Regions from separate parts of the Mycobacterium sp. NGS48 genome, predicted to be linked through region 1. Evidence: riboswitches for the same ligand, from Rfam matches in the RefSeq annotation. Region 1 holds a riboswitch; each other region holds the start of a gene.
The links. A riboswitch is a leader RNA that binds a small molecule or an ion and turns the genes downstream of it on or off. The one in region 1 is predicted to bind cobalamin.
Positions count from the first base shown of each region.

Region 2: linked by a shared signal. The riboswitch ahead of AC5Y42_RS19830 (PPE domain-containing protein) and the one ahead of metE (5-methyltetrahydropteroyltriglutamate--homocysteine S-methyltransferase) in region 1 are both predicted to bind cobalamin.
Region 3: linked by a shared signal. The riboswitch ahead of AC5Y42_RS15650 (ABC transporter substrate-binding protein) and the one ahead of metE (5-methyltetrahydropteroyltriglutamate--homocysteine S-methyltransferase) in region 1 are both predicted to bind cobalamin.

Region 1 is NZ_JCALCY010000002.1:16,060-23,218, reverse strand. It holds gene metE (5-methyltetrahydropteroyltriglutamate--homocysteine S-methyltransferase) at 1-2,121, opposite strand, end outside; cobalamin riboswitch at 2,252-2,479, opposite strand; gene AC5Y42_RS03725 (SDR family oxidoreductase) at 2,498-3,202, opposite strand; gene AC5Y42_RS03720 (thiolase family protein) at 3,289-4,437, shown strand; gene AC5Y42_RS03715 (enoyl-CoA hydratase-related protein) at 4,434-5,222, shown strand; gene AC5Y42_RS03710 (NAD(P)/FAD-dependent oxidoreductase) at 5,234-6,247, opposite strand; gene AC5Y42_RS03705 (isoprenylcysteine carboxyl methyltransferase family protein) at 6,297-6,800, opposite strand; gene AC5Y42_RS03700 (type III polyketide synthase) at 6,804-7,159, opposite strand, start outside.
Region 2 is NZ_JCALCY010000015.1:8,597-15,755, reverse strand. It holds gene AC5Y42_RS19845 (NADP-dependent isocitrate dehydrogenase) at 1-1,552, shown strand, start outside; gene AC5Y42_RS19840 (NADP-dependent isocitrate dehydrogenase) at 1,685-2,911, shown strand; gene ephH (epoxide hydrolase EphH) at 2,916-3,746, opposite strand; cobalamin riboswitch at 3,856-4,015, shown strand; gene AC5Y42_RS19830 (PPE domain-containing protein) at 4,127-5,785, shown strand; gene trpS (tryptophan--tRNA ligase) at 5,834-6,853, shown strand; gene yhjD (inner membrane protein YhjD) at 6,874-7,159, shown strand, end outside.
Region 3 is NZ_JCALCY010000008.1:12,683-19,841, reverse strand. It holds gene AC5Y42_RS15665 (TIGR03089 family protein) at 1-632, shown strand, start outside; gene AC5Y42_RS15660 (DUF1490 family protein) at 715-996, shown strand; gene ctpC (manganese-exporting P-type ATPase CtpC) at 1,006-3,141, shown strand; cobalamin riboswitch at 3,130-3,320, shown strand; gene AC5Y42_RS15650 (ABC transporter substrate-binding protein) at 3,352-4,551, shown strand; gene AC5Y42_RS15645 (iron chelate uptake ABC transporter family permease subunit) at 4,548-5,585, shown strand; gene AC5Y42_RS15640 (ATP-binding cassette domain-containing protein) at 5,582-7,159, shown strand, end outside.

The sequences.
Region 1 (7,159 bases):
CGACTCGGCCGGCACTCGCGGCGAGTGGATGTCGTAGACGCCCGGGCCCACGCTGTTGGCGAAGCCGACCGCGTTGAGGTCGTCGAGCACCTCCATGTGCGAGCGGGCCGCCTCGATGGACGTCACATCGGCGTCCAGATCGGCGATCGCCCCGATCACTTCACCGAACTCCGAATAGCACAGATGAGTGTGGATCTGCGTCGAGTCGGCGACGCCGGACGTCGCCAACCGGAACGCGCCGACCGCCCACTGCAGGTAGGCGTCCTGATCGGCGCGCCGCAGCGGCAACAACTCCCGCAGCGCGGGTTCGTCGACCTGGATGACCCCGATGCCCGCCGACTGCAGATCCACCGTCTCGTCACGGATCGCCAGCGCAACCTGTTTGGCGGTGTCGGCCAGCGGCTGGTCGTCGCGGACGAACGACCACGCCAGGATGGTCACCGGGCCGGTCAGCATGCCCTTGATCGGTTTCTCGGTCAGCGACTGCGCGTACGTGATCCAGTCGACCGTCATCGGCTGCGGACGGGCCACGTCGCCGTAGAGGATCGGCGGGCGCACGCAGCGGCTGCCGTAGGACTGCACCCAGCCGTTCTGGGTGGCGAAGAATCCGTCGAGCTGTTCGGCAAAGTACTGCACCATGTCGTTGCGTTCCGGCTCGCCGTGCACCAGCACGTCGAGGCCGAGTTGCTCCTGCAGGGCGATGACGTCGGCGATCTCGGACTTCATCCGCGTGACGTACTCGCTCTGGTCGATCTCGCCGGCCCGCAAGGCCGCCCGGGCCTTGCGAATCGCCGAGGTCTGCGGGTAGGAGCCGATCGTCGTCGTGGGCAACAGCGGCAGCTGCAGCCGTTCCTGTTGGCTGCTGCGACGCTCGGCAGCGGGTCCACGTTGATTGCCCGATGCGACGATCGAGTCGATGCGGGCACGGATCTGGCCGTTGTGCAGCCGCGGATCCGAACGGCGCGAGGCCACCGCGGCGGCCGACGCCGCGATCTCGTCGGCCACCGCCTCGCGGCCGTCGCGCAGCGCACGTGCCAGCGTGACGACCTCGTGCACCTTCTCGGTGCCAAACGCCAGCCAGCTGCGCAGGTTGTCGTCCAGATCGGTGGCACCCTCTTCCAAGGCCAGCGAGTAGGGGACATGCAGGGTCGAGCACGACGTCGACACCGCAACTGACTGCGCCGACCCCAGCAGCGTCGCCAGCCGGCTCAGCGCGGACTCCAGGTCGGTGCGCCAGATGTTGCGGCCGTTGACGATTCCGGCGACCAGCGTCTTACCGGCCAGCTCGGGAATCGATGCCAGCTCCGCATCGGCGCCGCGGACCAGGTCCACGCCGATGGCCTCGACCGGCGTGCGCGCCAGTGCAGGCAGCGCAGCGCCGGGATCGCCGAAGTAGGTGGCGACATGGATCGCCGGCCGCCTGCCCACCGAGCCCAACGCGGTGTAGACCCGTTCGGCCAGCGCGGCCGCGTCGGCCGCGGCATCGGTCACCAGCGCCGGCTCGTCCAACTGCACCCACTGCGCGCCGTTGTCGGCCAGCAGCGACAGCAACTCGGTGTACACCGGGATCAGTTCGTCGAGGCGTTCGATCGGTGCGCCGGCACCATCCACCGGCTTGCTCAGCAGCAGGAACGTGATCGGGCCGATGACTACCGGCCGGGCTGGAATCCCTTGGTCGCGGGCCTCTTTCAGCTCGGCGAGCACCTTGTCGGGATGCAGCTCGAATCGGGAGCCGGGCGCGATCTCGGGAACCAGGTAGTGGTAGTTGGTGTCGAACCACTTGGTCATCTCCAGTGGCGCGACGTTGTCGTTGCCACGGGCCGCCGCAAAGTAACGGTCCATCTCGTCGGCCACGTTCGCGACCCTGGCCGGCAGCGCGCCGAGCAGTACCGAGGTGTCGAGCATCTGGTCGTAGTAGGAGAACGTGTTCACCGGGACGGAGTCCAGCCCGGCCGCCGCCAGTTCCGCCCACGTGTCGCGGCGCAGGGTGGCGGCGACGGACTCCAGGTCGGATCGGCTGGTCCGGCCGGCCCAGTAGCCTTCGGTCGCGCGTTTGAGTTCGCGGCGCGGACCGATGCGCGGGGACCCGGTGATGGTGGCGGTAAACGGTTGAGCGGTCACGTGTTCGTCCTTCACTCGACGTGGTGGTCACCGCCAGCGGACGCACAGCCGATCGGGTGCACTGCGCCCGTGGACACGGCAACCGGTACGGCCAACGCCCATCCCACGAGGCGGTGAGCCGCCGGACGCGGCGCGTCCGGCACAGCCGGCAGGTCTTCGGACTCGCAGGCACGCACCCGCGTGGTGCTCCTAATGGCCGTCGCTTCCCGGTCTCAGATTGTCAAGACCAGTGCTTCTAGACGGCGGTCGTTCCTGCATACCGCTGCGGGACAGTCCCGGATTCTCACCGGGTTCCCTCTCGCGACGCATAGCCAACATGCCTCGCTCGATGCCGGCACCTTGCGGCGACGGCAGACCAGCTGCGCAATCGAGCCTACTAGGTCTGATGGCGGCGACCCGCCGCGCCCGGCTTCGCCGCGCTTGCGATCGCCGCGTCGGCGGCCAGCGCTTCGACGATGGGCACGTCGCCGTTGTTGAACTCGATGGTTCGCCCGATCGTCGCGTCGTCGTGCAGCACAGCCGCCGCCACCAGCGCGACGTCTTCCCGGGTGACTTTCCGGCCATGCGGCGCGGCACCGACGGCGATGCGCCCCGTCGCGGGATCGAGGGTGAGCCGACCGGGTCCCAGTATGGTCCAGTCGAGATCACTGCTGCGCAGATGGGCGTCGGCGGCTGCCTTGGCCTCGGCATAGGGAAAGAACGGATCGTCTTGCGGCACACCGTGGTCGGGGCCGGCCCCGAAGTACGACACCATCACAAAGCGCCGAACTCCGGCCTTGGCGGCGGCGTCGATGACCCGGACGGCGGCGTCGCGGTCGACGGCGTAGGTGCGGGCCGGATTGCCGCCGCCGGCACCGGCGGAGAAGACCACCGCGTCATGCCCGGCCACCAGGTCGGCCAGGGCGTCGGTGTCGAGCTGCTCGATGTCGGCGACGACGGGTGTGGCGCCGGTACGGGCCACTTCCTCGGCGTGGTCGGGATTGCGGAAAACCGACGTCAGCGCGTCGCCGCGCTCGGTCAGGATTCGGGCCAGATGCGAGGCGACCTTGCCGTGGCCGCCGATGACGACGATGCGTGCCATGCCGCCGACGCTACCCGGCAACCCCGCTCCCGCCCCGCCCGGCGCCGTGGTCAACAATCGAGGCACACGAGTCAAAGGAGAACGTCATGGCTGAAGCCGTCATCGTCGAAGCGGTGCGCTCACCGATCGGCAAACGCAACGGTGGTCTGTCCGGGGTGCATCCCGCCGACCTGTCCGCCCAGGTGCTCAACGGGCTCGTCGGGAAGGCCGGCGTCGACCCCGAGCTCGTCGACGACGTGATCTGGGGATGTGTCATGCAGGCCGGTGAGCAAGCCCTCGACATCGGTCGCACCGCGTTGCTGACGGCCGGCTGGCCCGAGAGTGTGCCGGGTGTCACCGTCGATCGCCAATGTGGGTCCAGCCAGCAGTCGGTGCACTTCGCCGCCGCGGGCGTGGTCGCCGGTCACTACGACGTCGTCGTGGCCGGCGGTGTGGAGTCGATGTCGCGGGTGCCGATGGGTTCGTCGCTCGCCGGCGGCGGCAGGCCGTTCCCGCAGAGCTTCCTGGACCGCTACGATGGCGCGGTCCCGAACCAGGGCATCGGCGCCGAGATGATCGCCGAGCAGTGGGGATTCGACCGCGCCACGCTCGACCAGTTCTCCCTCGACTCCCACGAAAAGGCCGCTGCTGCACAAGATTCCGGGGCATTCGACGATGAGATCGTTGCCATCAAGGACCAGGATGGCAACACGGTTCTTAAAGACGAAGGTATCCGCCGCGGCACACCGATGGAGAAGATGGCCCAGCTCAAGCCGGCCTTCAAAGAGGACGGCGTGATCCACGCCGGTAATTCCAGCCAGATCTCCGACGGTTCGGCTGCGCTGCTGTTCATGTCGGCGGAGAAGGCGAAGTCGTTGGGGCTCAAGCCGATCGCCAAGGTGCACACCGCGACGCTGGCCGGCTCCAACCCGGTGATCATGCTGACCGGTCCGATCCCGGCGACCCAGAAAGCGCTGAAGCGCTCCGGGCTGAACCTGGACGAAATCGGTGCTTACGAGGTCAACGAGGCGTTCGCGCCGGTGCCGTTGGCTTGGCTGAAAGACATCGGCGCCGACGAGAAGAAGCTCAATCCCAAGGGCGGGGCGATCGCACTCGGCCATCCACTCGGCGGATCCGGGGCGCGGCTGATGACGACGCTGCTGTACCACATGCGGGACAACGGAATTCGCTACGGACTCCAGACGATGTGCGAGGGCGGCGGACAGGCCAACGCCACCATTCTGGAATTGCTGTGACGGATGCGGCGGCGCTCTCCGAGCGCCGCGGCAACGTCTTGGTCATCACGATCAACCGGCCTGAGGCCCGCAACTGCGTCAACGGCGCAGTGAGTACCGCAGTCGGCGACGCGCTGGAACAGGCGCAAAACGACGCCGAGGTGCGTGCGGTCGTCATTACCGGCGCCGGCGACAAATCGTTTTGCGCCGGAGCCGATCTCAAGGCGATCGCGCGTCGGGAGAACCTCTATCACCCCGACCACGGTGAGTGGGGATTCGCCGGCTACGTGCACCACTTCATCGACAAGCCCACGATCGCCGCGGTCAACGGCACCGCCCTTGGCGGTGGCACCGAGCTGGCGCTGGCCAGCGACTTGGTGGTCGCCGAGGAGCGCGCGCAGTTCGGGCTGCCCGAGGTGAAGGTGGGTCTGATCGCCGGCGCCGGCGGAGTGTTTCGGATCGTCGACCAGCTGCCCCGCAAAGTCGGCCTCGAGATGCTGCTGACCGGTGAGCCGATCACTGCGGCCCAGGCCGCCAAGTGGGGCCTGATCAACCAAGTTGTGCCGGACGGCACCGTGCTGGAGGCCGCGCTGGCGTTGGCTGAGCGGGTCACCGTGAACGCGCCGCTGTCGGTGCAGGCCAGCAAGCGGATCGCTTATGGTGCCGACGACGGTGTCATACCCGGGGAGGAACCGGCCTGGGCCCGAACCACGCGTGAATTCGGCACGCTGCTGAAATCAGAAGACGCCAAAGAAGGGCCGCTGGCGTTCGCCCAGAAGCGCCCACCGGTCTGGAAGGCTCGCTAGCGGACCGCGAACTACTGCGCCAGCGTGTTCACCGCCTGCCGGAAAACGCCGGGCAGGGCTTTGGCAGCCGGGACGATGGCACGCCGGGCCGGACGCACGACGGTGCTCAATATCAGTGCGCGGGTGAGCAGGCGGTAGTCGCGGGTGATCCGCCGCCACGCCTGCTCATACGACGACGGAGTCTCGTCGACGATGGCGCTGATCGCTGCGGCGGCCTGCTTGACCGCCAGGCTGATGCCTTCACCGGTCAGGGCGTCCTCGTAACCGGCTGCGTCGCCTACCAATAACACTCGTCCGGCAACCCGTCGGGAGACCACCTGACGCAGCGGACCACAGCCGCGGGCTCGTCCGGGCTGGGCGCCGCGTAGTCGGCCTGCCAGTCGGGGGAACCACTCCAGCTCCGGTTGGCGATTGCACAGGATCGCGACACCGACCAGATCCGGCTCGACCGGCGTCACGTACGCCTCGCCCCACCGCGACCAGTACACCTCGACGAATTCCGACCATGCCGGCACCGCGTAGTGCCGGCGCACGCCGTACCGTCGCGGCCGACCGGCAACCGCCGTGATCCCGACGGCGCGACGCACCGCTGAATGCAGGCCGTCGGCTGCCACCAACCACTTTGCGCGCACTCCGGCTGCGATCACGCCGGTGGCGTCCTGCTCGACGCTGTCGACCCGGGTCGAAATCCATTCGGTATCTTGCTCTTTGGCGCGGGCCGTTAACGCCGAATGGAGGGTGGTGCGTCGCACGCCGCGGCCGGGACCGTCGCGAAAGCGTGCCTCGGCCCGCCGGTGTTCGCTCACATACGCGATGCCGCGGAACGGCAGACCCGCGGGATCTACGCCAAGTGATTTGAGTTCGGCCAGACCGCCGGGCATCAAACCCTCACCGCAGGCCTTATCTATCGGGTCCGCTCGCGGCTCAGCCACCACCACCGAAAGTCCTTGTCTGCGAGCATGTAACGCCGTAGCGAGACCCGCCGGGCCGCCGCCGACAATCAGCACATCAGCGTCGTACGTCATGTGCGCCGCTCCTCCTCATCGCTGCGCTCTGCATCGTCGCCGGCGCGCGTCACGATGCGTAACCCAGCGCCTGGTTTTCCACCCGGATTCGCACACTCAGCAGCGCTGCGTTGGCGAGTGTGAATGCGGCTGCGGTCAGCCACGCCGAATGCACCAACGGCAGGGCCACGCCCTCGGCGACCACAGCCAGATAGTTCGGATGGTGCAGCCATCGGTAGGGCCCTCGTCGCACCAATGGCGCGTGCGGCACGACGATGACCAAGGTATTCCAGCGACGGCCCAGCGTTGCCACGCACCACCAGCGCAAGACCTGGCTGGTTGCCACCACCGCCAGCATCGGCCAGCCGAGCCAGCCGACGAACGGCCGATGCAGTGCCCACACCTCGAGGACACAGCCGAGCAGCAGGGCGGCGTGGACGGTGACCATCACCGGGTAGTGCTTGCGGCCGAACTCTTTACCGCCGTGTGCGAAAGCCCAGCGCGCGTTGCGCTTGGAGATGACCAGCTCGACCAGTCGCTCGATGCCGATCGCCAGGATCAGCAGGTAGTACACGATCTACCAGCCGAGCAGCACGAGTTCAGAGCAGAAGGCCGGGCCCATGGCGATCATCAGCCCCAGCGATCCCTGCGGCGGCGGATCGGCCATGTTGGCCCGAAGCACGTCGAGCACGGATACCGAGGAGAGGTTGCCGTTGGTGCGCAACGAATTCCGGGTGTGATCCAGGGCATCGGCGGGCAGGTCCAGGACATTTTCGACGGCATCGATCACCCGTGGACCGCCCGGGTGACAAACCCAGGTCGAGATGTCGGAGGTGGTCAGTCCGTTGTCGCTGAGGAACTGGCGGACGTCTTCGCCCAGGTACTTCTCCGCGACGGTGGCGACCTCGACGGACAAAACGATCTTGAACCCCT
Region 2 (7,159 bases), on a different contig from region 1:
CAGAGCTCTGCGCGAGTTCTACGAGGAACAGATGGAGGATGCGCGCAAGACCGGCGTGATGTTCTCCCTGCATGTCAAGGCGACGATGATGAAGGTCAGCCACCCCATCGTGTTCGGCCATGCGGTCAAGGTCTTCTACTCCGACGCGTTCGCCAAGCATCAGAAGCTGTTCGACGAGCTGGGTGTCAACGTCAACAACGGCCTGGTTGACCTCTACAACAAGATCGAGTCGCTGCCCGCGTCGCAGCACGACGAAATCATTCGCGACCTGCACGCCTGCCACGAGCACCGGCCGGAGTTGGCCATGGTCGACTCGGCCAAGGGAATCTCGAACTTCCACTCACCCAGCGACGTGATCGTGGACGCCTCGATGCCGGCGATGATTCGCGCCGGCGGCAAGATGTACGGCGCCGACGGACGGCAAAAGGACACCAAGGCGGTCAACCCCGAGTCCACGTTCGCCCGTATCTACCAGGAGATCATCAACTTCTGTAAGACCAACGGCGCTTTCGATCCGGCGACGATGGGCACCGTTCCCAATGTCGGTCTGATGGCGCAGCAGGCCGAGGAATACGGGTCGCACGACAAGACATTCGAGCTATCCCAAGGCGGCGTCGCCAATATCGTGGACCTCGCCACCGGCGAAGTACTGCTGTCGCAGAACGTGGAAGCCGGCGACATCTGGCGGATGCCGATCGTGCGGGACGCGCCGATCCGCGACTGGGTGAAACTGGCCGTCACCCGTGCCCGTAACTCCGGCATGCCGGTGCTGTTTTGGCTGGACCCCTACCGGCCACACGAAAACGAACTGATCAAAAAGGTCAGGACGTATCTGAAGGATCACGACACCGAGGGCCTCGACATTCAGATCATGTCGCAGGTTCGTTCCATGCGGTACACCCTGGAACGGCTGATTCGCGGGCTGGACACCATCGCCGCGACCGGCAACATCCTGCGCGACTACCTGACCGACCTGTTTCCGATCCTGGAGTTGGGTACCAGCGCCAAGATGCTGTCCATCGTCCCGCTGATGGCCGGCGGCGGAATGTACGAAACCGGAGCGGGCGGGTCGGCGCCCAAGCACGTCAAGCAACTGGTGGAGGAGAATCACCTGCGCTGGGATTCGCTGGGCGAGTTCCTGGCACTGGGCGCCAGCCTGGAGGATATGGGCGCCAAGATCGGTAACGAGCGCGCCGAGATTCTGGGCAAGGCGCTGGATGCCGCGATCGGAAAGCTGCTGGACAACAACAAGAGCCCGTCGCGCAAGACCGGTGAGCTCGACAACCGCGGCAGCCAGTTCTACCTGGCCATGTACTGGGCGCAAGAGTTGGCGGCCCAGAACGATGACGAGGATCTGCGGAAGCACTTCACCGCACTGGCCGATGCCCTGAAGGAAAACGAAGACGTCATCATTGCCGAACTGGCCGAGGCGCAGGGCGAGGCGGTCGACATCGGCGGCTACTACGCGCCGGATCGCGACAAGACGACCGCGGTGATGCGCCCGAGTAAAACACTCAACGCCGCACTCGACGCCCAGGTCACGACCGCCTGAATCCAGATTGTTCAGAACAGTCCGGTCCGGGGCACCCCTTGTAGTGTTGGGTCGAGAGTGGTTGCTCACCCGCAGGCTCACCAGGTTGCCCACAAGGCGGCGTTAATCGTCGGCTAGGAGGATCGGACTCAGATGCCCAGCGGCGGAAAGATCAAAGTCAAAGGCACGGTAGTAGAGCTCGACGGTGACGAGATGACACGCGTCATCTGGCAGTGGATCAAGGATTTGCTGATCTTTCCGCACCTCGACATCGACCTGGATTATTACGACCTGGGCGTCGAGCACCGCGACGACACCTACGACCAGGTGACGATCGACTCCGCCTATGCCATCAAGAAGCACGGCGTCGGCGTCAAGTGCGCCACCATCACCCCCGACGAGGCCCGCGTCAAGGAGTTCGACCTCAAGACCATGTGGTCGTCGCCGAACGGAACGATCCGGAACATTCTGGGCGGCACGATATTTCGCGAGCCGATCATGATTTCGAACATCCCGCGGCTGGTCCCGGGTTGGAAGAAGCCGATTATCATCGGCCGGCACGCTTTTGGCGACCAGTATCGTGCGACGAACTTCAAAGTGGACCGCCCCGGCACCGTCACGCTGACCTTCACGCCCAACGACGACAGCGAGCCGGTTGTGCAGGAAATGGTGAGCATTCCCGAAGACGGCGGTGTCGTGATGGGGATGTACAACTTCAAGGAATCGATCCAGGACTTCGCCCGCACATCGTTTGCCTATGGCCTGCAAGAGAACTACCCGGTGTACCTGTCGACCAAGAACACCATTCTCAAGTCTTATGACGGCATGTTCAAAGACGAGTTCCAGCGCATCTACGACGAGGAGTTCAAGGACAAGTTCGAAGAAGCCGGACTGACCTACGAGCACCGGTTGATCGACGACATGGTGGCGGCCTGCCTGAAGTGGGAGGGCGGCTATGTGTGGGCCTGCAAGAACTACGACGGCGACGTGCAATCCGACGCGGTGGCGCAGGGCTACGGCTCACTCGGGCTGATGACGTCGGTGCTGATGACCGCCGACGGTAAGACGGTCGAGGCCGAAGCCGCGCATGGCACCGTCACGCGGCATTTTCGTCAGTACCAGGAAGGCAAGCCGACCTCCACCAATCCGATCGCCTCGATCTTCGCGTGGACCCGGGGGCTGCAGCACCGCGGCAAGCTGGACAACACCCCCGAGGTCAGCGACTTCGCCCAAAAGCTGGAAGACGTCGTCGTCACCACCGTTGAGGGCGGCCAGATGACCAAGGACCTCGCACTGCTGATCGGCAAGGATCAAGACTGGCAGACCAGCGAGGAGTTCCTCAACACGATCGCCGAGAACCTGGACAAGGCCCTCAGCTGATTGCTCAGCTCGACCTGATCTCGCGGATCGGCGGGCTGTATTGGTCGAGGAAGTCGGTGATGACTTCGGTGACACGGCCGGGCGCCTCGAACATCGGGATGTGACCCACACCGTCGAGCTCAGTCACCTGCGTGCGCTTGGGAAGTTGGGCCCTGAAGTACCGGTGGGATCTCGGCCCCGGAAAGACCCGGTCCTTTTCGCAGATGACCAAATGGGCGGGAACGGCGGTTTGCGCCAAGTCCGCCAGTCCGGGCATCAACAGCGCTTTGATCAGCAGCTGGAAGTAGGCCGGGCAGTGCGCAACGTCGTCGATGATCGCCCGCAGTTCGCTTTCGCTGACGCCGTCCGGTGATCCACTGACCGGCAGGGTGGCCAGCCGGCGGCTGAACGGCAGCTGCAATGCGCGCGGCCCGAGCCAGCGCGCCAGCGCCCATACCGGCATGCCCATCACGAACTTGGCGATCACCTCGAACTTGGTCGGGCTCCACCGCGTCCATCCGCCCGCCGGGGCGATGCCGGTGACCGTGCGGGCCCGGCCCCGGCTCTCCAGTTCGAACGCCACCCAGCCGCCCAGCGAGTTGCCGACGATGTGGGCGGTGTTCCAGCCCAGCTCGTCGAGTTGCCGCTCCACGTGATCGGCCAGTACCTCCGAGCTCAGAAACCAGGTACCCGAGTAGGGCCCGCCGTTGTGGCCGGCCATCGTCGGGGCGAACACCTCGTAGCGGCCGGTGTCGGCCAATTGCTGCGCGACGGTCTGCCACACCAACTGCGAGATCAGAAAGGGATGTAACAGCAGGACCGGTTCTCCGGTGCCCAGATGAATTGGCGCGCGCATACGCCGACACTATGGCGATACCGCCGGTACTGCAATTGGGGTCATTGGAATGGTCTATCGCCGCCGTCATGCGACCGATTCGCGAATGGCGGGATTGGCGTGCCATAATCCGCCGGTAAGGCGACGACGTTGCAGGAAGCCGGTGTGAGTCCGGCGCGGTCCCGCCACTGTCATCGGGGAGCGACCCTCATCCGCCACGGCTGCGAGCTGGAAGGCGAGGCGAGCAACGATCCGAGAGCCAGGACACTCGCGTCGTCGCATCCTGCTACCCGGGGCGGTGTACCCCGAGAGAGCTGACGAACCTCCATGCCATGCATGTCAGGGCCGGCCGTCGCGGCTGCCCATTTCGCTAAATCCACTGCGATTCCAGGCAGCTGGCGTTGACCGCGCCGATTTGGATGGCCGCACCGCCGGAAGTGCATTCGACGCTGCTCTCCAGCGGTCCCGGTCCCGGCTCGCTGCTGGCCGCCGCGACGGCATGGAATTCGCTGGGCACCGAATACCTCGACGCGGCCGACGAACTCACCGCGTTGTTGGGAGCGGTGCAAGCCGGGACCTGGGACGGCCCGACGGCCGCAAGCTACGTGGCCGCACACGCGCCGTATCTGGCGTGGCTGACGCAAGCCGCCACCGACAGCGCCGTCAGAGCGGCCCGGCATGAAACCGCGGCCACCGCCTACATCAGCGCGCTGGGGGCCATGCCGACGCTGGCCGAACTGGCCGCCAACCACGCCGCCCACGCGGCGTTGGTGGCGACGAATTTCTTCGGTGTCAACGCGATTCCGATCGCGCTGAACGAGGCCGACTATGTGCGGATGTGGATTCAGGCCGCCACCGTGATGAGCACCTATCAAACCGTCGCCACCGCGGCAGTGACGGCATCACCACAAACCACGCCGGCACCGCAGATCATGAAGGCCGACACCTCGGCGGCCACTGCCGATCAGCCGTCACCGTTGCCCCCCGACCGTCAGGACGACGTCCTGGATTGGCTGAACAACAGCGGGTTCACCGACTTCTACAACAGGGTCTTCCAACCGCTCATCGACGGTCTGATGAGCGATCCGTTCTTCCAGAACATGTTCGCCGGGTTTGATCCCTGGCTGCCGATACTCGGAAATCCGCTTACCTACCTCAACCCGGCCAATATCGCGTTCGCTCTCGGCTATCCGATGGACATCGGTACCTACGTTGCCCTGCTGTCGCAAACCTTCGGATTCATCGGGGCGGATCTCGCCGCTGCCTTCGCGACCGGTAACCCCGCGACGATCGCTTTCACCATTCTGTTCACCACCGTCGAAGCGATCGGCACGATCATCACCGACACCATCGCGCTGCTCAAGACTTTGCTGGAGACGACCCTGCTCCCGGTTTTTCTGCCGCTGCTGACCCTCCCGCTGATTCCGCTGGTGGCTGCCCCCATGTTGCTGGGCGGCGCCGTGGGCTTGGCGGGTTTGCACCTGCACGGCATCCCGGTGATGCCCGTCATCCCGGCCCCGCCGCCCCTGGCATTGGCACTGGCGCCGACCCCGCCTCCCGTCCCGGCTCCGGCACCCGCGCCGGCCCCGGCTGCGGCGCCGGCGACCGCCCCTGCGCCGCCGGCACCGGTGGCTCCGCCGCCGGCGCCGGCGGCGCCACCGGTGGGTCTGACCATGGACGGATTGGCCTACATGCTCGGTGGACTGACCGCCGATGCGCGGCGGGCGGCCGGCGCCAGCGCCCGCCGAAAGAAGGCGCGGCATGCCCTGGTAGCCCAGCCCGCGGCGGCTGCGGCAGCTATGGAGCAACAGGCTCGGGGTGGGCGGCACCGGCGGCCGGAGGTCACGCAACTGGGCCGCGGGTACGAATACATGGACCTGGAGCCAGAGCCGCCGGTATTGCCCTCGGATCAGGGCGCGGGACCAATGGGATTTGCCGGGACCGAACGCACGGTGGCCGGGGCACAGCCGGCGGGATTGACCACAGTGGTCGGCGGCTCCTACGGCGGCGGGTCGACGGCGCCGATGATGCCGAGCACCTGGGAGCACGAGCTCGACTGAGCGACCGTGGGCTGCCGGCCGGGGCCCGCGTGAAAAGATCGAGCCATCATGAACACCGCTACCGCAACCCGCCGGGTCTTCTCCGGTGTGCAGCCCACCTCTGACTCGCTTCACCTCGGCAACGCCCTGGGTGCGGTGACTCATTGGGCCGAGTTGCAGGACGACCACGACACGTTCTTCTGCGTCGTCGACCTGCATGCCATCACCATCCCGCAGGATCCCGACGTGTTGCGGCGGCGCACGCTGGTCACCGCGGCGCAATATCTGGCGCTGGGCGTCGACCCGGCCCGCAGCACGATCTTTGTGCAAAGTCACGTGCCGGCCCACACTCAGCTGGCTTGGGTGCTGGGCTGTTTCACCGGTTTCGGCCAGGCCTCGCGGATGACACAGTTCAAAGACAAGTCGACGCGCCAGGGCGCCGAGTCGACGACGGTCGGGCTGTTCACCTACCCGGTATTGCAGGCTGCCGACGTGCTGGCCTACGACGCCGAACTGGTGCCGGTCGGCGAGGACCAGCGCCAGCATCTCGAGTTGGCCCGCGACGTGGCGCAGCGCTTCAACAGCCGGTTCCCGGACACTTTCGTCGTTCCCGACCTGCTCATCCCCAAGGTCACCGCCAAGATCTACGATTTGCAGGACCCGTCGGCCAAGATGAGTAAATCGGCGGCCACCGACGCCGGCCTGATCAATCTGCTCGACGATCCGCGGTTGTCGGCCAAGAAGATTCGCTCGGCGGTGACCGACAGCGAACGCGACATCCGCTATGACCCGGAGGCTAAACCGGGGGTGTCTAATCTGCTCGGGATCCAGTCCGCGGTCAGTGGCGTCGACCTCGACACCGTGGTAGAGCATTACGCCGGGCGCGGTTATGGCGACCTGAAGAAGGACACGGCCCAAGCCGTCGTCGAATTCGTGACACCGATCAAGACCCGGGTCGACGAGTTGCTCGCAGATCCGGCCGAATTGGAATCCGTGCTCGCCACCGGAGCGGCACGAGCGCAGGATGTGGCCGCAAAAACGGTCGATCGTGTCTACGACCGGCTAGGGTTTCTTCCACGACGTTTCTAGTCCGCGACGATGCGGAGGTCATGAGCGAATCGGCCCAACCCGGACTTCTGGATCGGCTGCGTGCGCGGTACCGGTGGTTCGACCGTGTGATGCAGGCCAACGAGCGTTTCAATGACGCCAGGGGCAACTATTTCGCGGCCGGCCTCACCTACTACACAATCTTTGCGCTGTTTCCCTTGCTGATGGTCGGTTTCGCCGTTGGCGGGTTCGTCTTATCGCGCCGGCCGGCGCTATTGACCGAGATCGACCACAAGGTGCGGGCCAGTGTGCCCGGTAACCTGGGTCAACAGGTAGTCGATTTGATGA
Region 3 (7,159 bases), on a different contig from region 1:
ACGCCACCGGCGAGCGCATCGAGCTCTCGGCGGTGACACTGGCCAACTGGGCCGCCAAGACCGGCAACCTGCTGCGCGACGAGCTGGGCGCTGGGCCGGGCAGCCGGGTGGCGGTGTTGCTGCCGGCCCATTGGCAGACCGCGGCGGCGTTGTTCGGCGTGTGGTGGATCGGCGCCGAAGCCCTGCTCGACGGGCCCGAGGCCGACATCGCGCTGTGCACCGCGGCCCGGCTGGACGAGGCTGACAGCACCGGCGCCGCGGAGGTGGCGGTGCTGTCGCTGGATCCGTTCGGCCGCCCGGTGCCCGACCTGCCGGTCGGCGTCACCGACTACGCGACCGCGGTGCGCGTCCACGGCGACCAGATCGTCGCCGAGCGCCACCCGGGCCCCGCTCTGGCGGGCCGATCAGCCGACGACATCTTCGCCGACTGTCAAAGCTCCGCTGCAGCGCGGGGATTGACGGGAGCAGACCGGGTACTTGCGACCGCGCCGTGGGAGCAGCCAGCTGAACTGGTCGACCGCTTGCTGGCGATCTTGGCGGCCGGCGGGTCGCTGGTGCAGGTCGCCAACCCGGATGCCGCGGCGCTGCCACGCAAGGTGGAGACCGAGAAAGTCACCCGTGTTCTCGACTAGCCTTCGACCTACATATATTGGTATCGCAATATTTCTATGTTAACGTCGGAAGCGGACAGCCCCGACAGGATGGAGTGTGGCGATGTTGGTGCACGGGCTACTCGGGAAAGCGGCCGGAACGGTGGTCACCGGGCTGGTCGGGGTAAGTGCCTACGAAGCGTTGCGCAAAGCGCTGGGCTCGGCGCCGGTTCACAACGCCGCGGTCACCGCGACCGAGTGGAGTCTGCGCGGAACGCGGCGCGCCGAGGAGGCAGCGGAGTCGGCCCGGCTCAAAGTGGCCGACGTGGTGGCCGAGGCGCGCGAGCGCATCGGTGAAGAGGCGCCGCCGCCGGCGATCGGCGACCACGGCGACCACGAACACTGATCTTTGGTCATGACTGACCTTGCCGTCATTTCCGACGCGGCCGGGCGGATGCGGGTGCAGGTCCCGTGGGTGCGGTCGAACTCCCGGCGCGCCGTCGCGGTGGAAGAGGCGGTTGACAAGCAGAACGGGGTGCGGGCGGTGCACGCCTACCCGCACACCGGCTCGGTCGTCGTGTGGTATTCGCCGAAACGCTGCGACCGCTCGGCGGTGCTTGTCGCGATCGACTCGGCCGAACACGTTGCGGCCGAACTGATTCCCGCACGCACGCCACGCTCGGCCGATGTCCGCAACACCGAGGTGCTGCGCATGGTGGTCGGCGGCGCGGCGCTGGCATTGCTCGGGGTGCGCCGCTACGTCTTCAATCGGCCGCCGCTGCTGGGTTCGAGCGGCCAGTTGGTTGCGACCGGCGCAACGGTGTTCATGGGCTATCCCTTCCTGCGCGGCGCGCTGCGATCGCTGCGGTCCGGCCGTGCCGGCACCGATGCGCTGGTGACCGCGGCGACGGTCGCCAGCCTGGTGCTGCGCGAGAACGTCGTCGCGCTCACGGTGCTGTGGCTGCTCAATATCGGTGAGTATCTACAAGATTTGACGCTGCGACGGACCCGACGGGCCATTTCGGATCTACTGCGCGGCACCGCCGACACCGCCTGGATACGGCTGGACGGCGGCAACGAGGTGCAGGTGCCGATCGACACCGTGCAGGTCGGAGACGACGTGGTGATTTACGACCACGTGGCGATACCGGTCGACGGCGAAGTGGTCGAAGGCGAGGCGGTAGTCGACCAGTCTGCAATCACCGGCGAAACCCTGCCGGTCAGCATCGTCACCGGCTCTGACGTGCATGCCGGATCGGTGGTGCTGCGCGGGCGTTTGGTAGTGCGCGCCCGCGCGGTCGGCAACGAAACAGCCATCGGCCGTATCGTCACCAGAGTCGAAGAGGCGCAACAAGATCGAGCGCCAATCCAAACCGTCGGCGAGAACTTCTCCCGCCGCTTCGTTCCGATTTCGTTCATCGTCTCGGCGATCACCCTGGCGGTCACCGGAGATGTGCGACGCGCGATGACCATGCTGCTCATCGCATGCCCGTGCGCCGTGGGGCTGGCGACACCGACAGCGATCAGCGCGGCGATCGGCAACGGTGCTCGTCGCGGTATCCTGATCAAGGGCGGTTCACACCTCGAGCAGGCCGGCCGGGTGGACGCCATCGTGTTCGACAAGACCGGAACGCTCACTGTCGGCCGTCCGGTCGTCACCAACATCATTGCCATCCACCGAGATTGGCAACCCGAGCAGGTCCTGGCCTATGCCGCCAGCTCGGAGCTGCATTCCCGGCATCCGCTTGCCGAGGCGGTGATCCGATCCACCGAGGAACGCCGCATCATCATTCCGCCGCACGAGGAATGCGAGGTGCTGGTCGGCCTGGGCATGCGGACCTGGGCCGACGGTCGCACGCTGTTGCTGGGCAGCCCGTCGCTGCTGCGCTCCGAAAACGTGGCGGTGTCAACCGAAGCGGCCGACTGGGTGGACAAGTTGCGCAAGCAGGCCGAAACGCCGCTGCTGCTGGCGGTCGACGGCATCCTGGTGGGACTGATCAGCTTGCGAGACGAAGTGCGCTCCGAGGCCACCGATGTCTTACAGCAGTTGCGGGGCAATGGTATTCGCCGCATCGTCATGCTCACCGGCGACCACCCGGAGATCGCGAAGGTGGTTGCCGCCGACTTGGGCATCGACGAGTGGCGGGCCGAGGTGTTGCCGGAGGACAAACTCGAAGTGGTACGCCAGTTGCAGGACGAGGGGCATGTTGTCGGGATGGTCGGCGACGGCATCAACGACGCTCCCGCGCTGGCGGCCGCCGACATCGGAATCGCCATGGGGCTGGCCGGAACCGACGTCGCCGTCGAAACCGCCGACGTCGCATTGGCCAACGACGATTTACGGCGCCTGCTCGATGTGGGCGATCTCGGGTCGCGTGCGGTCGAGGTGATCCGGCAGAACTACGGCATGTCCATCGCGGTCAATGCTGCCGGGCTGCTGATCGGCGCGGGCGGCGCACTGTCGCCGGTGCTGGCCGCGATCCTGCACAACGCGTCGTCGGTGGCCGTCGTCGCCAACAGCTCGCGGTTGATCCGCTACCGCTTGGATTAGCGGCGCCGTGCAACAATGTCGCCGTTAAGGCGATGACGATGCAGGAAGCCGGTGTGAGTCCGGCGCGGTCCCGCCACTGTCATCGGGGAGCGACCCTCATCGGCCACGGCCAGCAGGCTGGAAGGCGAGGCGAGCGACGATCCGAAAGCCAGGACACTGGCGTCATCGCGTCCTGCGAACCGGGGCGGTGCACCCCGAGAGAGCTGACCGATGTCACGTCCGCCGTGGATAGCCCTCGTCGTCATCACCACCCTGGCGCTCACCGTGGGCGCCTGCGCGTCGTCGGACAAGCCGTCCAACACCAGCGCCCCCGATAAACCAGGCTGCATCAGCGACTTCGACCCGAATGCCGATTACTTCCCGGACAAGTCGGCGGTCCAGGACGCCACCAATTTCACGATCAGCTACCACAACAGCTATCAGGTCCTGACCGTCAAACAGCCCTACCCGAACGGATCGCCTCAGTCGTATGTCCTGGTGCGTTGTGGGGCGCCGGCGCCGGCGTTGACCGGCAACCTGGCCCACGCACCGCAGATCACGGTGCCCGTCACCAGCCTGTATTCGGCGTCGACCACCCATCTGGGCATGATCGACGAACTCGACCAAACCGACGTGGTCACCGGCCTGGCCGATACCGCCAATACCGTCAGTCCGCAGATCCGCCGGCGCGTCGATGCCGGCAAGGTCGTCGACTACGCGCCTGGCCAGCAGATCAATGTCGAGTCGGTGATCGCCGGCCATCCCGATGTGCTGGTGACTGGCGGCACCGACGATCCGAGTTACGCCAAGCTGCGCGACGCCGGGATCCGGATGGTTGCCGACGCCGAATGGCTGGAGACGACGCCGTTGGGCCGGGCGGAGTGGGTCAAGGTGTTCGCCGCGCTGACCGGCACCGAGAAGAAGGCCGGTGGAATCTACGACCGGTTGCGCGACGACTATCGCAACGTCGCAGCCAAGACGGCCGGCGTGCGGCCCGCCGAGGTGCTGCCCGGAACGATGTACCAAGGCACCTGGTCGGTGCCGGCCGGCGGCGACTACGCCGGCCGGTTGATTGTCGACGCCGGCGGTGAATATCCGTGGTCGCGCGACCCCAACACCGGAAGCCTGCAGCTGAGCTTCGAATCCGTCTACGCCAAGGCCGGACATGCTCCCGTGTGGCTGGTGAGCACCGGCTGGACAACGCTCGATGATGCACTGGCCGCCGACAACCGCTATGGCGAGTTGACGGCGGTCCGCGACGGGCAAGTCTGGTCGGCGGCCAAGGCGATCGGGCCCGGCGGCGGCAACGATTACTGGGAGCGCGGCGTGGCCCGACCGGACCTGGTGCTGGCAGATCTGGTGGCGATCCTGCACCCCGAGCTGGCACTCAACCACCGCTTCGAGTTCTATCGACAGGTCACCGGCGCGTGAGCAGGGCGGCGGCCGCGTTGACGGCGCTGGCAGCGGCGGTGGTGGTGCTGACGCTGCTGGGAATTGCTCTGGGTCCGGTGCGGGTGCCGCTGTTCGACACGGTCCGCGTCGTGGCCGGTGCCGACCCGTCGGACCCTCGCTGGCAGGTGATCGTGGCGAGCATGCGCGTGCCGCGCGTGCTGACCGCGATCGCGGCCGGGGCCGGGCTGGGCGTGGCCGGGCTACAGATGCAGACGCTGTTCCGCAACGCGCTCGCCGACCCGTACGTGTTGGGCGTCAGCTCGGGGGCCAGCCTCGGGGTGGCCGTCGTGGTGATCGCGGGCGCCGGATCCGCCGCCGGATTCACCGCGGGTTTGGCCGGCGGCGGTCGCGCCGGCGTGGTGCTCGCTGGGGCGCTGGGGGCCGCGATCGTGCTGGCGATGGTGCTGGCGCTGGCCCGCTGGGTGCGGTCGGCCGCGACGCTGCTGTTGATCGGCGTGATGGTGGGCGCGGCCAGTACCGCGGTTGTCAGTGTGCTTCTGGTGTATGCGGATCCCCAGCGTGTCCAGCAGTATCTGCTGTGGGGGCTGGGCAGCTTCGCCGGCACCACCTGGGCCGACTTGCGCCTGCTGTTGCCGTGCGTCGCAGTCGGCGTGGCGGCTGCGGCGATGACGGTCCGCGCTCTCAACGCGCTGCTGCTCGGCGAGGGTTACGCCCGCACGATGGGTATCGACGTGGGGCGGGCCCGGGCGGTCGCGGTGGCGTCGGCGTCGCTGTTGGCCGGTGCGACGACGGCGTTCTGCGGTCCGATCGCCTTTCTCGGGCTGGCGGTTCCGCACCTGTCCCGTATTGCGTTGGGCACCTCCGATCACCGCGTGTTGATTCCCGGAGTGGTCCTGATGGGTGCGGCTGTCGCGCTGGGTTGCGCGATTGTCAGCCAGGTGCCCGGGAGCGACGCCGTGCTGCCGCTCAACGCGGTCACCGCGCTGATCGGGGCACCGATTGTCGTCGCCGTGCTGCTGCGCAGCCGTCGCGGTGTGGGCATCGAGCGATGATCGAGTTGCGTGAGCTGGCCATCGGCTACCGCAGCCGGCGTCGGACCAGCACCGTGGCCGCCGGGCTGCGGGCGGTGGCCCGCCGCGGTGAGCTGACGGTTGTGTTGGGGCCCAACGGATGCGGGAAGTCCACGCTGATCCGAACCCTGTGCGGATTGCAACCCGCTCTCGGGGGGCAGGTGCTGCTGGACGGGAGTGACGTGGCTGCGGTGCCGCCCGACGAGCTGGCCCGGCGGGTTGCGGTGGTGCTCACCGACCGCATCGACCCGGGCCTGCTCTCGGCGCGTGAACTCGTTGGGCTGGGCCGCATCCCGTACCTGAGCCGCAGCGCGCGGCTCACGGCTGACGACACCGCGGTCATCGACTGGGCGTTGGCCGCGGTCGGCGCAAGCAACCTGGCCGCGCGCCCGGCCGTCGAACTCTCCGACGGCGAACGGCAGCGGGTGCTCACGGCTCGGGCGCTGGCGCAACAGCCTTCGGTGCTGGTGCTCGACGAGCCGACGGCCTTCCTGGACGTGCCGTCGCGGGCCGGCCTGGTCGAGATGTTGCGAGGCCTGGCCCGTGACCATTGCCTGGCGATCGTGATGTCAACTCATGACCTGGAACTCGCGTTACGGGTCGCCGACCGGGTGTGGCTGCTCGGTCCGGACGGTGCTCTGCTCGACGCCATCCCCGAGGAACTCATGCTCGCCGGACACATCGGCGAGCTATTCGACTGCGGCACATTGCGTTTCGACGCGGTCGGCGGGGTGTTCGTGGTGCGGGGCACAACCGGGAGAAACGCGCGCGTTTACGCATCCGATCCGCTGGAGGGCGCCGTCGAACGGGTGCTCGCCAGGGAGGGTTGGCGCACATGCGAACCCGCCGAGATCGTGGTCTCCGCCGCCGATCCGGAGAAGATCACACTGCGGGCCGGCGGTCGTCCGGCGGTATTGACGGCGCTGGGCGGGCTGCCGGCGTTGTTGCGCGACCATCCACCCGGCGGTAGCGACTGTGCTTCCGAGGAGATCACGGCGGCGATGCACGCCGAATTGTCGAAGGTCAGCCCGTATTTCGCGGTGAGCACCGGACCGATGGCTGAAAGCGATTGGCGGCCAGTGCATCTGCTTTATACCGACACCGACGTGCTCGACGGCATCGTTGGCCGGGTGCAGATCCGCATCGGCGCCGCGGAGCGTCGGGTTGCGGTGTCGACGTTTCAGCTCGGCTTCGCTGCGCGGCTGTGGTCGATCGGGCTCGGCGCGGTTGCCGGTCATCGCCTGCTGCCTGATCTGTGTCCCGAGCATCTGCTGTTTCGCGAAACCGACGGTCAGCTGCACCTGCACATCGAGCACCCCGTTGGGTGGCGGGGCGATGATCTGGAGCCGATGCTGGCCGACATGGTCCTCGAGTCACACCTGGCGCCGCTGTCCGCGGCGGTGCGCCGACTCGGGCCGATCTCGACAAAGGTGCTGCGGGGCAATGCGGCATCCGCGCTGCTCGGGGCTGCCCGTGTGTTCGACGACAAGTGCGCATCCGGCGCGGGGTGGCAGTTGGCCCGCAGACTGTGTGACGACGAGAGACTCACCGGTACA